DNA from 2 places in the Streptomyces sp. SID1328 genome. Region 2 is predicted to be linked to the other one. Evidence: riboswitches for the same ligand, from Rfam matches in the RefSeq annotation. Region 2 holds a riboswitch; the other holds the start of a gene.
What was found. Region 2 has a riboswitch for cobalamin ahead of metE (5-methyltetrahydropteroyltriglutamate--homocysteine S-methyltransferase). Riboswitches for the same ligand answer to the same signal wherever they lie in the genome.
Positions count from the first base shown of each region.

Region 1: it holds a riboswitch for cobalamin, as region 2 does, so the genes downstream of both, GT030_RS31015 (CbtB-domain containing protein) here and metE (5-methyltetrahydropteroyltriglutamate--homocysteine S-methyltransferase) in region 2, are expected to answer to the same signal.

Region 1 covers NZ_WWKH01000960.1:5,791-14,193, reverse strand. Annotated here, with positions in the region: gene GT030_RS31025 (ASCH domain-containing protein) at 44-796, opposite strand; gene GT030_RS31020 (CbtA family protein) at 966-1,721, opposite strand; gene GT030_RS31015 (CbtB-domain containing protein) at 1,743-1,964, opposite strand; cobalamin riboswitch at 2,003-2,135, opposite strand; partial or broken gene GT030_RS36895 (hypothetical protein) at 2,348-2,428, opposite strand; gene GT030_RS31000 (helix-turn-helix domain-containing protein) at 2,491-3,447, shown strand; gene gap (type I glyceraldehyde-3-phosphate dehydrogenase) at 3,542-4,537, shown strand; gene GT030_RS30990 (NAD(P)/FAD-dependent oxidoreductase) at 4,621-6,075, opposite strand; gene GT030_RS30985 (DoxX family protein) at 6,222-6,764, opposite strand; gene GT030_RS30980 (DUF3533 domain-containing protein) at 7,101-8,387, shown strand; gene GT030_RS30975 (cation diffusion facilitator family transporter) at 8,395-8,403, opposite strand, start outside.
Region 2 covers NZ_WWKH01000324.1:4,348-12,750, forward strand. Annotated here, with positions in the region: gene GT030_RS09320 (transposase) at 1-176, shown strand, start outside; gene GT030_RS09325 (GNAT family N-acetyltransferase) at 976-1,503, opposite strand; gene GT030_RS09330 (helix-turn-helix transcriptional regulator) at 1,500-2,753, opposite strand; gene GT030_RS09335 (ATP-binding protein) at 2,993-3,541, shown strand; cobalamin riboswitch at 3,714-3,905, shown strand; gene metE (5-methyltetrahydropteroyltriglutamate--homocysteine S-methyltransferase) at 4,077-6,395, shown strand; partial or broken gene GT030_RS09345 (ABC transporter substrate-binding protein) at 6,489-6,929, shown strand; gene GT030_RS36290 (potassium-transporting ATPase subunit C) at 7,410-7,712, opposite strand; partial or broken gene GT030_RS36295 (potassium-transporting ATPase subunit KdpA) at 7,701-8,078, opposite strand; gene kdpF (K(+)-transporting ATPase subunit F) at 8,091-8,180, opposite strand.

The DNA.
Region 1 (8,403 bases), on a different contig from region 2:
CTCGAAATGAGCCGGCCTCGGCCCAGTCTTGTGCGTCCGCGGTTCAGGCGGTGCCTGTCCCGTCGTTGATCTGAAAGGTGATCACGTCGACTTCGTCGGTTGCCGCCAGGTCCGGGTAGTGGCCCTTGAGGGCTTCCCGGAGTTCGGTGGCGGTCGTCAGCCCCTCGGCCCGGGCGTCCTGGTCGGTGAGGTCGCTGACCAGGCAGTGCCTGATGCCGGTCACCTCTGCGGGCAGGACGACTTCGGGGTCGCTCTCGAACACCAGCCGTGCCGACCCGAGCCGGGCCGGGTCCCGGAAGCGGGTGGTCCTGGTCTTGGCGCCGGAGCGGACGTCCGCAAGGTAGCGGGGGTGGAACCGGATGATCGGGGGACCGGCCGTCTCGGGGTCTTGGTAGAGCGAGGGATCGAGACCGTTCATGCCTTCCGGGGTCCATCGCTGAGTCAGCGGCATGAGGTCGGCGGCGAGAACGGACCTGGGCCCCTCGGGTGTGGGGACGATGACGCGCATGGCGGGGTAGTAGTCCACGAAGACCTGCCGATCGCGCCCGCAGGGGCCGACGACCCCGCGCCCGTGGTTTCCCACGGCGACGATGCAGCGCATCTGGCGGGCGCTCTGGGCTCGGGCGGCTCCCAGAGCCACGAGTTCGGCGCAGGGTCCGCCGGTGAAGTGGTAGAGGTTCACGCCGGCGAACATCCGGTAGTCGGCGGCCATGACCGCGGCGCCCATCGTGTGGACCCCGTCCTCGTCGGGCCCGGCGTCGGTATGCGCGTCTATGGTGCGGCGTGCCAGCTCCACGAGCTCACGCTCGTCGTCGTCGAGAGCTCGTGCGGATGGCGGTACATACACGTCTTCGGCCTTCCCGATCTTCAGCGGTCGCCGAAGAGCATTCCACGCCACGTGGGTGGTCCGGGTGAGAGGGGCCCCGGAGGATCTCCGGGGCCCCTCTCGTCGTCATGTCACCGGCTCAGTGGGAGGCGGCGACCGCCTGGCCCGTGCTGCGTGCCACCGCGGGACGGGGGTTCAGCAGGCGCTCGGCCAACTCGCCGAAGAGCAGGCCGAATCCGGCCCACAGCACCGTCTGGATGGCCAGAGCGGAGAGGCGGAACCGCCACAGCAGGGTGGCCGGGAAGTGTTCCGGCACCTCGTTGACGACCGGCAGGAAGGCGTACGCCAGACCGGTCAGCAGGGCGAAGGCGGCTACGGCGATCAGGGTCGCGTACCAGTTGCCCAGGCGTGGGGCGAGCCGTTTGCCCAGCAGGGTGGCGCCGACCGCCAGGAGCACGCTGAGCAGCATCATCAGGAAGTACAGCGTGGTGCGCTTGCCGATGGTGTCCGGGTCGCCGACCGAGGGCGGGTTGGCCGGGTACTTCAGGAACGGCACGACGTACACGGCGAGCAGCGCGGTGCCGGAGAGCAGCAGCGCGGTCGCGCGCGGGCCGAAGCGGCCGACGCGGCCGAGCGCGAAGCAGTAGGCGAGCGCGGCGATGCCGCCGAAGGCGACCCCGTAGACGAGGACGCCGGTGGCGAGTCCGGCGGTGGACTGGAGCGAGCGCGAGACCACTTCGACCTCGTGCTCGTGGGAGTGGTGCCCCTCGAAACTGATGGCGCTGTCCACGTTGGGCTCGCCGAGGAAGTACGCGGCGATCAGGGCGAGCACGCCGGCACCGAGGCCAGCGAGCATGCCCCGCACGAGGAGGTTCCTCACGGTTGCGGAGTTCATGGGTGTGCGGCGTCCCTCGCGTCAGTGGCAGGGGAAGCCGAGCAGGTGGCGTGCGTCGTGCACCCACTCGTGGACGTCCGTGCCGTTGAACACGGAGGTGGCGCCCTGCTCGGCGCCGACGAAGTACAGCAGGACCAGCATGAGGACACCGAAGAAGACCGCCCAGGGCGCTATCTCCTTCAGCGGCAGCTTGGCGGGAACGGCGGGGTTTCCGGCTGTCGGCTGAGCGACGGACTGCGCCATGGCAGTACCTCCTCTGGGAGTTCGCGTCCCATCTCGGTGGTGCACAGGACGACGGCCACGGGTCTGACTCGCACGGCCCCTCGAGGGACCGCGCACACAGTGGCGCGACCGTGCCGGTTTCTCACCGGCTTCCGTTTCGCCGTCGTCGATATCGCCCCGACGGTACCGCGTGCGCCCTGCCTGGCCAAGACCGCACCCCCACGGGTGATCTTCCTCTCCCGAGGCGGCGTCCTCACGGGGTACGGGTCAGAAGTCGTCGGCGCCGTTGCGCAGTTCGGTCGTCCAGTAGCCGGTGAGCGTCTTCGCGGGGTCGACGGGCAGCGCAGGATCGGCCCGTAGGTGACGGCGAGTTCACGGCCGGGGTCGATGCCGGGTTCGTCCGCGAGGAGTCCGCGGGTGCGGTGGAACAAGTCGAGCGCCTCCGACTGCCGGCCCGCCTGGTATACGGGAGAAAACAGCGGCATATCGGGGGGGTGTCCGGCGCCCCGCGAGGGATTCACGCCGACCTGTGCGTACCCTGCTGCCCGTGCCGTCCTCCCGTTTCCGCCGTGTCGCCGTCCTCGTCCTGGAGGGCGCCAAGCCGCTCGACGTGGGTATCCCGGCGCAGGTGTTCACGACCCGCGCGAGCATGCCGTACGAGGTGCGGGTGTGCGGGGCGGCGCCGGGTCTGGTGACGGGCGGCGACGGCCTGTCCTACCACGTGGCGCACGGCCTGGAGGCGCTGGAGTGGGCCGACGTGGTGTTCGTGCCGGGCTACCGGTTCCCGGACCGGGAGGACCCGCCGGAGCCGGTGGTGGCGGCGCTGGTCGCGGCGTACGCACGGGGTGCGCGGCTGGCGGCGATCTCGACGGGGGCGTTCGCGCTGGCGGCCACGGGTCTGCTGGACGGCAGACGGGCCACCACGCACTGGCACTACGCGCGCGCCCTGGCGGCCCGGTACCCGCTGATCCGGGTGGACGAGAACGTGCTGTTCGTGGACGAGGGCAACGTGCTCACGTCGGCCGGGGCGGCCTCCGGCATCGACCTGTGCCTGCACATGCTGCGCGGCGAGCTGGGGGTGGCCGCCTCCAACCACGCGGCCCGGCGGCTGGTCGCGGCCCCCTACCGCAGCGGAGGTCAGGCGCAGTACGTGCCGCGCAGTGTGCCGGAGCCGCTGGGCGAGCGGTTCGCCGCGACGCGGGAGTGGGCGCTGCACCGGCTCGGTGAGCCGCTGAGCCTGCAGTCGCTGGCCCGGCACGCGGCCGTGTCGCCGCGTACGTTCTCCCGGCGGTTCGCGGAGGACACCGGGTACACCCCGATGCAGTGGGTGACGCGGGCGCGGGTCGACCTGGCGCGCGAGTTGCTGGAGCGTTCGGAGCGGAGCGTGGAGCAGATCGCCGACGAGGTCGGGCTCGGTACCGGCACCAACCTCCGGCTGCACTTCCAGCGCGTGCTCGGGACCACGCCGAGCGACTACCGGCGGACGTTCGCGCGGGGCGAGTAACTCTGGCGCGATCCTTGTGCACCATGGCGCTCCTGCCACTGCCGCGTCCGGCCCCCGTCCGGGAACCTGAGGGCGAACGGAAGGGACACCATTCATGACGCGCATCGCCATCAACGGATTCGGCCGCATCGGACGCAACGTGCTGCGGGCTCTTCTCGAACGCGACAGCGACCTCGAGGTCGTCGCGGTGAACGACCTCACCGAACCCGCGGGGCTGGCCCGGCTGCTGGCCTTCGACTCGACGGCCGGGCGGCTCGGCCGCCCGGTGGAGGTGGACGGCGACACCCTCGTGGTCGACGGCCGCCGCATCAAGGTCCTCGCCGAGCGCGAGCCGGCCCAGCTCCCCTGGGCCGAGCTGGACGTCGACATCGTGCTGGAGGCGACCGGCCGCTTCACCTCGGCGAAGGCCGCCCGTGCCCACCTCGACGCGGGCGCGAAGCGGGTGCTGGTGAGCGCCCCCTCGGACGGCGCCGACGTGACGCTGGCGTACGGGGTGAACAGCGACACCTTCGACCCGGCTCTGCACACCATCGTGTCGAACGCCTCCTGCACGACCAACGCGCTGGCCCCGCTGGCCGCCGTGCTGGACGAACTGGCGGGCATCGAGCACGGGTTCATGACGACCGTGCACGCCTACACCCAGGAGCAGAACCTCCAGGACGGCCCGCACCGCGACCCCCGCCGGGCGCGCGCGGCCGGCGTGAACATCGTGCCGACGACCACGGGCGCGGCCAAGGCGATCGGCCTGGTGCTGCCGAACCTCGACGGCAAGCTGTCGGGCGACTCGATCCGGGTCCCGGTGCCGGTCGGCTCGATCGTCGAGCTGAACACCACGGTCGCCCGCGACGTCACCCGCGAGGAGGTGCTCGCCGCCTACCGCACGGCCGCCGAGGGCCCGCTCGCCGGTGTCCTGGAGTACTCCGAGGACCCCCTGGTCTCCTCCGACATCGTCGGCAACCCGGCCTCCTCCATCTTCGACTCGGCCCTCACCCGCGTCGACGGCCGTCACGTCAAGGTCGTCGCCTGGTACGACAACGAGTGGGGCTTCTCCAACCGCGTGATCGACACGCTGGAGCTCCTCGCACGGTGATCAGCAGAACTCACCGGCGCAAGCCGGTGAGGACGTGTCCGGAAGCTCGCCGCCCGCATCGGCGGTGAGGTTCCGGGTGACGCTCAGTTCGGTTGGTGAGTGGCGTCCCGCAGGTACCGCAGCGCCGAAGCCGCCGCCCCCGCCCCGCACATGCCGTGGGCGCCCGGCCCCGGTGGGGTGGACGCCGAGCAGAGGTAGACGCCGGGCAGGCCGGTCGAGTAGGGGTCGAGGGTGGGGCGGGGGCCCAGGATGAGTTGAGGGGCCGTCTTCGCGCCGGTGAGGATGTCGCCGCCCGCGAAGTTGGCGTTGGCGGCGGCGAAGCCGGCCGGGGTGGTGGCGCTCAGGCCCACGATCCGGTCGCGGGCGCCGGGGGCGAACCGTTCGATCTGCCGCAGGATCGCCTCCGTGGCGTCCCCGGTGTAGCCGTACGGGACGTGCGCGTAGGCCCAGACCGGGTGCACGTCGCCCACCGAGCGTCCGGGGTCGGCGAGGTACTGCTGGCCGACCAGGACGAACGGCCGCTCGGGCATGCGCCCGGCCCCGACGTCCCGTTCGGCCCGCGCGATCTCGGCGAGCGTGCCACCCAGGTGGACGGTCCCGGCGCGCCGGGCTTTCTCGTGGGTCCACGGAATTCCGCCCTCCACCGCCAGGTCGATCTTGAAGGCGCCTGGACCCCGGCGGAACCGCCGGTAGGCGGACCGCGTCCGGGCGGGCAGCCGGTCGCCGTAGATGGCCGCGGCCTGGCCGGGGTCGAGGTCGAGGAGCGTCACGTCGGCGGCCGGGATCTGGCGGTGGTCGGTGATGCGGACGTTCGTCTCGACGCGCCCGCCGTACTCGCGCAGCGCCTTCTCCAGCGCGCGGGCGATGGACTGCGAGCCCCCTTCGGCCACGGCCCAGCCGGCGGCGTGCCCGGAGACCAAGATGCCGAGGCCGATGGCCGAGGTGAGCGGGCGGCCCAGCGGGCGGAAGGCGTGGGCGGCGATCCCGGCCCAGAGCGCGCGGGTCTGCGGGGTACGGAAGAGACGGGCGAGGGCGGCGGCGGGCAGGGTGGTCGGCAGGCCGAAGCGGGCGAGCAGCAGCGGGTGGGAGGGGACGCGCAGCAGCGGGCCCATCACCTCGCCGGCGAGCGTGTCCCAGTGCCGTACCGAGGGCTCGATCAGCGCCCGGTAGCGATCGCCGTCGGGGCCGAGGAGGCGGGCGGTCTCCGCGACGGAGCGCATCAGGACGCCCGCCGTGCCGTCGTCGAGGGGATGGACGCAGTCGACCTCGGGCAGGAGCCAGCGCAGTCCGTGCCGTTCCAGCTCAAGTTCACGCAGGGCCGGTGAGTTCACGGCCATGGGGTGGATGGCGGAGCAGTGGTCGTGCAGCAGGCCGGGCAGCAGAGCCTCGTAGCTGCGGGTGCCGCCCCCTACCTCGTCGGCGGCCTCCAGCAGCGTGACGTCGAGCCCCGCCTTGGCGAGCAGCGCGCCCGCGGCGAGCCCGTTGGGCCCGCCACCGACGACTACGGCCGTGGCCTTCGGCCGCGTCGTGGATGTCATGGGACCGAGTCTGCCTTACCGACGCGTATCCCGAGTCCTCTCCGGAACGACGCCCGGGGCAATCAAGAAGGATCACGGCCGGATCGCGCGGGCGAAGGGCGTAGTGGACCTGGCAATCGCTCAGAAGACCGCTGCCCGCGACCCCGTCAGGGAGCCGGAGTGACCGGCGCCGCCTCCTCGCGCCGCTGGGCCGAGAGGACCCGCTCCCGGCGGGCGACGACCACCGCGGTGCCGGCGGTGCTCAGCGCGAAGGAGAGCAGGACCAGCCGGGGCCGGTCGAGCCGGTAGCCGATGAGCCGGTCCAGGGAGTAACGGCCGGGCCCGGTCAGGCCGATGCAGGTGGCGACGTAGCCGAGGTAGGCCGGGTACTCGTAGCCGCCCGCCGCGGCGAAGAATCCGTTGGGTCGGTGCACGGAGACGGCGCCGCCCATGCCCCCGGCCACGGCGGCACCGGCGGCGGGCGTGCCGAGACCGAGCGCGAGCAGGACCCCGCCGCCCAGCTCGGCCGACCCGGACGCGATGGCGCTCGCCTTGCCGGGGCGGAAGCCCATGGACTCCATGAACTCGCCCGTCCCCTCGATGCCTGCGCCGCCGAACCAGCCGAGCAGCTTCTGCGCGCCATGGGCGGCCAGTACGCCGCCGGTGCCGAGGCGTACGGCCAGCAGTCCGAGATCCTTGCGTCGGCCCATGGGGAGGTCCTTCCGTCGGCGGAGCGGTCCGAACTGGGCAACACGCTAGCGACCATCGGGGCGGTACGCCCCCCGGCAGACGCACGGGGCGCGCGGGACACAGACCTCCGTCACCGGGAGGGCGCGGCCGCGGAGGCGGTGTCGCACTGGACCCTGGGCCAGAGGGTCACCTCACCCGGACCAGATGGCCGGTGTCGTGGCGGGACGTTTCCGCGTCCGCGACCTATCGTCGGCTTGCGTCCGCAGGCGGTGCGGTCCGGTGGCCGGACATGCTGGTACGGGCCCCTCGCCGCAGCCCGTTCGGCGGTTGCCGCCGACTGCACCTGTTGGAGTGGTATGGCTTCCGGGACCCCGCACGCGTCCGGACCGTGGCTGAGCGCGGCGCATTTGCTGGGGCGGTGGAAGCTGTGGCTGATGCCCGCGGTGCTCAGCTCGCTGGTCGCGCTGGTGCTGTCGCTGCTGTACATGGGCGGCATCCTCACCCCGGAGGGCAGCCTGCACCGGATGCCGGTGGCGCTGGTGAACCTGGACGAGGGCGAGCCGCTGCCGGGCCAGAAGGCCAACGTGGGCACGCAGGCCGCCCGTTCCGTCCTCTCCTCCGGCTCCTCCGACGACCGGGTCCGCTGGCGGCCGATGTCACGGGCCAAGGCGCAGGACGAGCTGGCGTCGGGCCGGGTGTACGGCGCCCTGGTGATCCCGGCGGACTTCACTGCGACCGTGGGCGCGCTGGCCACCGCGGACGCCAAGTCCCGCCCGGAGCTGACCGTGCTGACCAACCCCGGCGTGGGCAGCCTGGCCTCCTCGCTGGCGGGACGGATCACGCAGAGCGCCGCGCACCAGGTGTCGGTCTCGGTCGGCAAGCAGTTGTCGGCGTCCCCCGAAGTGAAGCAGGCGAGCGCGGCGACCCGCGTGCTGATCGCCGACCCGGTGGAGGTGCGGACACAGGTGGGCCACCCCATCGGCGCCCACAGCGGGCTGGGGCTGAGCGCCTTCTACTACGCGCTGCTGCTGGTGCTGGCCGGGTTCATCGGCGGCAACATCATCCACAACGGCGTCGACAGCGGGCTCGGCTACGCCGACACGGAGATCGGCCCCTGGCACTCGCGGCGTCCGACGGTGCACATCAACCGGACCCGGACGCTGGTGCTGAAGATGGTGATGACGGCCGGCCTCTCGCTGCTCACCACCTCGCTGATCATGCTGGCGACGATCGGCGTGCTGGGCATGGACGCCCCGCACGCCGGTCTGCTGTGGGTGTTCTCGTACTGCGCGACGCTGACGGTCGGGCTCGGGGTGCAGGCGATCAACGCGGCCTTCGGCAGCCTGGGCCAGCTCGTGTCGATGTTCGTCTTCATCGCGTTCGCGCTGCCGTCCTCGGGCGCCACCGTGCCGCTGGAGGCGGTGCCGGGCTTCTACCGGTTCCTCGGCGCCTTCGAGCCGATGCGGCAACTGGCGGCCGGGGTACGGGCGATCCTCTACTTCGACGCCCGTGCCGACGCCGGGCTCGGGCGCGGCTGGGTGATGATCGCCATCGGCTTCGTGGTGGCCCTGGCCTTCGGCTTCGCGGCGACCCGCTACTACGACCGCCGGGGCCTGCACCGGATGGTGCCCCAGCCGGGCTGACCACCCGCTACTCCTC
Region 2 (8,403 bases):
CCGGGAAGAAAATCAACGGGCGCAAGCGGCACCTGCTCCCCGACACCCTGGGACTGCTTCTGGCCGTGCTGGTCACGCCGGCGTCCACGACCGACCGGGACGCCGCCCGCAGCCTGCTGCCCGCGGCGAAGAATCATCTCCGGCGGCTGGTGCGGGTCTGGGCCGACGGCGGTTAAACCGGCCACCTCACCGATTGGACCGTCCAGCACCCTGGAGTCGTCCTCGACATCGTCAGCCGCAGCGACGACGTCAGCGGCTCCTGGCTTCTCCTCAACCAGCCAGTCCCGCTCCACGAGCCGTTTCAGCCGCGCCCGCGCTCCCTCGATACGGGAGGCGGAAGCGCTGTCCCAGCCCAGCACCACCACCGCCTGCCGGGCACCCACAACGGCAGGGCCAAGAGCCACGGCATCGACATCTCCGACCCCACCAAGCGGCTCGCCCACGGCCGGGTCACGCAGACCATCCTGCTCGGGCTGATGATCTGCAGCATCAACCTGCACATCCTCTTCACCCGGCAGCAGACCACCGGAGCCCGAGCGACCGCGACCACTCATGAAGTCATCGCCTCCATCGCCGGACCAGCCGCGCAACCACCCGACGTGTCCGGCCTGCCTCCACCCAACGGTCCGAAGACCCGCACGACACCTGAGACGCCGGCACCACACACGGGGATCACGCACGCCCGTCGCAAAAGGCCTCACGCACCCGGACCACTCCGAAACTTCAGGCCGACGGCCGCGAGGCAACCGCTCCCGGCACCGAACCCGTTCGGAAAACATCTCGAACAGACCCCGGAAACGCCGAGATTCGCCCGATCAATCAGATCGGACGGGATCTCGTGAACTCTTCCTGCGCGAACTCAAGAACAGTCGCAAAGGTGGCCGTCGGTGCCTTGGATGCTCATGGGTGTTCATGAGCGCCGGGATCTGGGCTAGTACGTGGCGTCTTACGCGGGTGACTCGGGGGCGGGGCTGCTCAGGGTTGCAGCCTCTTCACCATGACCGCATACACCGGGGAGTCTGCGAAGGGCTGCTGCTCGCCCACCTTCTCGTAGCCCCAAGTCTCGTACAGATCCTGCACCTTCGGGTGCGTCACGTCGACCAGGAGCACCGCTACATCTTCGCTGCGTTCCTTCAGCAGGGCTTCGTGGAGTCGCTCCGAGATCCCCTGCTTCCGCCACCGCGGGCGCACCATGACCTCGGAGACGGCGTAGGTGGCGATGGACCCGTTGTTCGGCGCGAACGCGGTGGAACGCCACCACTCACGACCTGGCTGGAGCGGGGCGCCGTACGCGAAGCCGGTCGGCTCATCGCCGTCGAAAGCGACGACGCAGGAGAAGCCGTCCATCCCTGACCAGTGATCGACGAACCACGGGAATCGCTGGTTGAACTCGTCGTCCATCGCATCGGCGTAGGCGTCGGCGTGCACATCGATGAGCATCTGCCTGAAGTCCTCTGGGAGGCTTCCCTGTCCGTAATGCCGCAGGTCGATCACCCTGGTCACGCTCGACTCCATTCATCTCGCATTCGGTCTGCCCAGTCGCGGGCGTACGTCGTTGACGGCGCCAGCCGGAACAGGTCTCGGTGGAAGTCTCCGATCAAGGTGCGCATACGCCCAGGCAGGGGTGCACCATCCATGATCGTGAAGACGGTAGCCGCGGTCGCCGTGGCCTGCTCGGGCTCTCCCTGGCGAAGTTGTGCCAGCCCGAGCTGGCAGGTCGCCAGCGCCCGGTTGCGCTGGAACTCCGCCGGGATCTTGGCCAGGGCTCGGTGCGCCATCGCCTCGGCTTCAGCGGGCTCCCCGTTGTGGTTGAGGATGATCGCCGCGAGGTGGTTGAGTTCGGCCGGCCCGTAGAACGCGGTCCATCGGGGACGCTCGTCCTCGGCCGCCTTGTGGAAGGCCTCCTGTGCTGTGCCCAGAGCACGCCGAGCGGCCCGGAGATCGCCCAGCGACGAGTGAGCCAGAGCGAGGCGGACGCGGCCCATGGAGCCGAAGAAGGGGTCCCTACGGGCGGCCGGGGAGGCGTTGGCCGCCTGCGCTGCCGCAAGCTGTTCCGGCCAGTTCTTGCGCTGATAGGCGAGCATGGCCATGTTGACCCACACACGCATGCCGGTGGGAGGGTCCTGCGAGAGGCCGGCGAACGTGGACGACTCATGCAGGTACGCCTGCGCCGTAGCCAGGTCGCGGAGGTCGATGCACGACCAGGCGGCGATGGTGGTGAACTCGGCCGCCAGTGCGTACAGGGCGCGGCGTACACGTTCGCTGGCGTTCCGCTGTTGAAGCTCCAGCACCTTGGCGCGAGCTTCGAGGGCTGCGGTCGCCAGGGAGGCGTGCCCTCCTTGCCGGTTGTCGGCCTCCACGAACTCGTTCACGCTGGCCGAGGCGCGGGCTACGTCCGTCATGCCTACTGACCGACGTTGCTTGACGATCGGGACGGCTGCGGCTGCCGTTCCGGTGGTGGAAACGATGAAGTCGCGACGCCGCACGGGGCCCTCCGAGTGATGTTGCATTGAGCTGGGGGCGTTGAACCCTAAGTCCGCCACGGGGCAGCCGAACACATGCTCAAGTGCCGCGCAAGTGCGGCCGATTGGACGTCGACTTGATCCGTTGAGCAGGTTCCGGACCGTTCTGGAAGAGATTTCGCCGGGTCGGCCGGTGATCTCCTGCAGCGCAGAGTTCAACCGAGCCGCCAACTCCTCCTGAGTGATGCCAAGTTGATCTAATCGGCTCTGAAGGGCGAGATTCACTCCCATGCACCGAACGTAGTACCACCGTCACTCTGATGCCCAGACCTCAGGTAATAGGAACGCAAAGTCTTCCGGTCGGTCGGTGTGCACAAAGCCAGGACTCTTCCTGTTGCGCACCGCTCGTCACTCGTTGACTGGTCATAGGTCGCTGAGTCGAGTTCGGCGCGGCGGCACGGAGGAAAGCCCAGCCCTACCTCACTCGTCAGGACCGGGCACCCCAAGCCGGAGGGAAAGACCTCGTGACCATGACCGTCGCTAAACCGAATGCGATCGGAGCCCCGGGCTACACCGCGGAGCTGCCCTGCGTCCGTGAGTCCGCGAGCCACGCTCGCGATCTCGTCTCCAATGCGCTGGCAGCTTGGGGCATGGACGACGACATGGCCGACTGCGGACGCATCATTGTTACCGAACTGCTGGCCAACGCCGTCGAGCACACCGAGACCCCCGTCTCGAAGATCACCATCGAGCGCCGGAGCAACGGCGCCGTCTGCATTGGAGTCTCCGACCGGTCGCACGGCGTCCCGCACCTGAAGACGGCAGCACTGAACGCTGAGAGTGGCCGGGGGACAAGGAAGAGACCGGCGGCGCGGTCGGCGGCAAACGCTGGATCCTGTCACCGGCCGCTCTCGGCCCGCTTCCTCGCCGTATTGCCAACGCCCACGCCCCTCGGCCGTGTCGAATGCGACGACGTCTCATGGGCGCTCGGCTTCCAGCGCGGCCCGCCCCTCAAGCGGCGTCTACCAGCCGACATCACCCGTGATGGTGACTGGCTCGGCTGCTTGCCCTCCGCCTGAGACATTCGGACGGCCTGCAAGGAAGGTCGAGAAGACGATCACGTGCGGGACGAATGTGCCGACGCGGCAGGTTTCAGTCCCATGTCGGCCCAGGGGGCCAGCAGTTCCTGACACCAGGTGACTTCTGCGGGTCGCCCCTGCACCCGGGCCGTGTATAGGCTGGCCGCGCAGCTGGTTCGCCCTGTCCGCCAGGCAGGCGCGTCGTAAGAGGGAACCCGGTGGGAATCCGGGACTGCCCCGCAGCGGTGAGCGGGAACGACCGCCGTCATACGCACTGGGCCTGGAAGTGACGGGCTTGGGAAGCGACGGCCAGTAGGTGCCTCGTGGAAGAACGAGGCGTGCCCGTGAGTCCGAAGACCTGCCACTGCCCGCGCGCGGACCGCCGTGCGCGGAGATCCCGGTGACCTCGTGGGCGGGTCGGCGTACATATCAGGCGGTCACGCGTGCCGTGGCTCGTCCGGTCTGTCATCCCTTCGCGCTCGCACACCCCGGTCTCCGGGGTCTCTCTCGTCCAGAGCTCGCGAAGGAGAGTTTCGTGACAGCCAAGTCCGCAGTCGCGGCCGTACGGGCCACCGTCCACGGTTATCCCCGGCAGGGACCCGACCGGGAACTGAAGAAGGCGATCGAGGGTTATTGGAAGGGCCGGGTCACTGCCGATGCCCTCCGGGAGACGGCCGCCGACATCCGCCGCGCCAACTGGGGGCAGCTGGCCGAGGCCGGCCTCCACGAGGTCCCGACCGGTGACTTCTCGTACTACGACCATGTCCTCGACACCAGCGTCATGGTCGGCGCGATCCCCGCCCGGCATCGCGGCGCCGTCGACGCCGACGCCCTCGACGGGTACTTCGCCATGGCCCGCGGCACCCAGGAATGTGCGCCGCTGGAGATGACGAAGTGGTTCGACACCAACTACCACTACCTCGTGCCGGAGCTGGGTCCGGACACCGTGTTCGCCGCCGACTCGACAAAGCAGGTCAGTGAGCTGCGGGAAGCCCTGGCGCTGGGGCTCGCTGCCCGGCCCGTCCTGGTCGGCCCGGTCACCTATCTGCTGCTCGCCAAGCCCGCCCCCGACGCCCCCGCCGGCTTCGACCCGCTCACTCTTCTCGACCGGCTGCTCCCGGTGTACGGCGAGGTCCTCGCCGACCTGCGGGCGGCCGGCGCCGAGTGGGTGCAGCTCGACGAGCCCGCCCTGGTCCAGGACCACACCCCGGCCGAGCTGAACGCCACCGCCCGCGCCTACCGCGATCTGGGCGGCCTCACCGACCGGCCACGGCTGTTGGTCGCCTCCTATTTCGACCGGCTCGGCGAGGCACTCCCCGTGCTGGCCAAGGCCTCCATCGAGGGGCTCGCCCTCGATTTCACCGGACCGGCTGCCGCCAACCTGGACGCCCTGGCCGCCGTGGGCGGACTGCCCGGCAAGCGCCTGATCGCCGGGGTCGTCAGCGGCCGCAACATCTGGGTCAACGACCTCTCCACGTCCCTCGCAACCCTCGGCACCCTGCTCGGGCTGGCCGAACGGGTCGACGTCGCCGCCTCCTGCTCGCTCCTCCACGTCCCGCTGGACGCTTCTGCCGAGCGGGACATCGAGCCGCAGATCCTGCGCTGGCTGGCCTTCGCCAGGCAGAAGACCGCCGAGATCGCCACCCTCTCCAAGGGCCTCGCCCAGGGCACCGACGCCATCGCCGCCGAACTGGCCGCCAACCGCGCCGACCTGACCTCCCGGGCGGGTTCACCGATCACCCACGACCCTGCCGTCCGCGCACGCACGGCGGCCGTCACCGCGTTCGACGCACGCCGCTCCTATCCCTACCGGCAACGCGCCGCCGCCCAACGCGCCCACCTGGAGCTGCCGTTGCTGCCTACGACGACCATCGGCTCCTTCCCGCAGACCGGTGAATTGCGCACCGCCCGCGCCGACCTGCGCGCTGGCCGGATCGAACCGGCCGAATACGAGGAGCGCATCAGGACCGAGATCCAGGAGGTGATCTCCTTCCAGGAGAAGACCGGCATCGACGTCCTCGTACACGGCGAGGCCGAACGCAACGACATGGTCCAGCACTTCGCCGAACAGCTCACCGGCTACCTCGCCACCCGGCACGGCTGGGTCCAGTCCTACGGCACCCGCTACGTGCGTCCGCCGATCCTGGCCGGCGACATCTCCCGCCCCGGGCCGATGACCGTGCGCTGGACGTCGTACGCCCAGTCCCTCACCACCAAGCCGGTCAAGGGCATGCTCACCGGACCGGTCACCATGCTCGCCTGGTCCTTCGTCCGCGACGACCAGCCCCTCGGCGAGACCGCCCGCCAGGTCGCCCTCGCCCTGCGCGACGAGGTGAACGACCTGGAGACGGCCGGGACTTCCGTCATCCAGGTCGACGAGCCCGCGCTGCGCGAGACGCTGCCGCTGCGGACCGCCGATCGCCCGCACTATCTGGCCTGGGCTACGGAGGCGTTCCGGCTCACCACCGGCGGCGTCCGGCCGGACACCCAGATCCACACGCACATGTGCTACGCCGAGTTCGGCGACATCGTCCAGGCGATCGACGACCTCGACGCCGACGTCATCAGCCTGGAGGCGGCCCGCTCGCACATGCAGGTCGCCCGGGAACTGGCGGCGCACGGCTATCCGCGGGAGGCCGGGCCGGGTGTGTACGACATCCACTCCCCGCGCGTGCCGAGCACGGAGGAGGCCGCCGACCTGCTGCGCCTCGGCCTCAAGGCCATCCCCGCCGAACGCCTGTGGGTCAACCCCGACTGCGGCCTGAAGACCCGCGGCTGGCCCGAGGTCCGGGCCTCCCTGGAGCACCTGGTCGCAGCCGCGAGGGAGGTGCGCCGGGAAGTGTCCGGGGACTGACAGAGACGGCGGACTGTCGGCCGACCGATCCGGGTAGCCCTTATTGCAATTCAGATGCAACAGCTTGAGATCATCAATAAGGGTGTGAGGTTCATGACGGTCAACCGGATACGGACAGCCGCCTCGACGGCGGCGATACTCACGGGTGTCGCCGCCTGCTCGGCCCCCGGCAGCAGCACGGGAAGCGGCGACGCAGCCGACTCCGTCGTGATCGGGGTGGCCTCAGAGCCGGACACGCTCAGTCCGCTGCTCGGATACGGCAAGGACGGCAACTCGAAGATCTTCGACGGCCTCCTCGCCCGCGATGCCGGCCTGAAGCTGAGACCGGCACTGGTGAAGGCTCTTCCCGAGGTCGCCGCCGACGGCCTCACCTACACCTACACCCTGCGCGACGGCGTGAAGTTCAGCGACGGCAAGCCGCTGACCTCCACCGACGTCGTCTTCACGTACGACACGATCCTCGACGCGAAGACCAACAACACCAACCGCAGCGAACTGGACGCCATCAAGGACGTGCGGGCGGACGGCGGCGACAAGGAGGGCACGATCCGGGAGCACGTCCGCAAGGGCGGACATTGGCGCGACTCGGTCGTACACGCGATCCTTGACCGCGAGTGGGCCGCAGTGCCCGCTGGGCCCACCTGCCCGTCCGCAAAGAGAGCGGCTGGGCCCGGCGAGCAGTAGTTGGCTTCCCGGCCACGGCTCCGGTTCAGGCAGCTTGGGGCATTCGGCTCAAGGTCCGCGGCGTTCGACCACAACGGCTTCCTCATCCTGCCGGGGCCCTTACCCACGACGCCCATCGCGCCCACGCCACCGCATGTCTCCTGGCCGGTGACCGGACGCTGGGCCGCGTCCGCTCGATCAACGGTAAGGACGGTTTGCCCTTGGTCGTCGACCTGGGGGATGTAGACGGTGTTGCACGCCGGAGGACGAGGGCACACCGCGTCGCAGCCGTAGCCCGGAGTGTGCGCGGGAGTGGCGGGATCCCGAAGATCAGCGGTTCTACGCCTACAACTACTTCAGACAGCATCCCGAGACGCTCATCAACTGGTTCGACACCCATCGCACCGTCCCCTTGTGGTCACACCAGCCCGGCCAGATCGTGGTTGAGTGCGACGACGTTGACGCGTCCTGACCCAGGAAGCCCAGAACACGTCCCCGGACGTGCCGGGCCACCAAGGCCTTGACCTTGGCTGGGGCGAGATGGCGGGCCTTCGCGACGCGGGCCACCTGTTCGTGGGCGTACGCCGGGGAGATCGCAGGGTCGAGCCCGGAACCGCTGGCGGTGACGGCGTCCGCGGGGACCAGATATCCCAAGGCCGACTCGCCCGAATACGCCTGCCAGTTGGTGTTGGTGACGAAGGAGGCCGCGGTGTTGAACGACAGGTCAGCGGGGACCGGCTTCATCCCCAAGGACAGCAGGAGATGGTTCTGCAGGCGCAGGAACGCGTACAGGAACAGCACCGAGACCGCGGAGAAGGCCAGAACACTCCGAAGGTAGGCCGACCACCTCTGGTCCGCGTCGCCGTTCACTCCCCCTGCCCGGTAGACCAGGCGTTCGGCCCGCCCGTGGTGAGGGGTGGTCAGGACACGGGCCATGTAGTCGCCCAGTGGGCGAAACGAGAGACAGAGCGCGACCACCAGGGCGAGCACCTGGAGCCAGCCCGCGAGAGTGTCGTTCACCGGGGCTGTCTCCTAGAACCTCTCGGGGAAGATCAGGCACACGACCAGATAGATCACGAGACAGGCCGCGACGATCAGGCCGACGATGTTCTCCACGCTCACAAGCGCCCGACTCCCTTGGAGGCAAGGCCGAGGAGGGCGAACACCACGACTGTGAGCGCGATGTATACGACGTCCGACATGCGCGAGGCACCCCGCAGAGTCATCAGGGGCGGAGCTGTGCGATACGCCCTGTTGGAAGATGAAGTTGGTACGTTTTGACGCTATATCAGTCGACTTCGGTAAAGCGTTGACGCTGGGTGGGCCGACGGGGTGATGGTGGAGT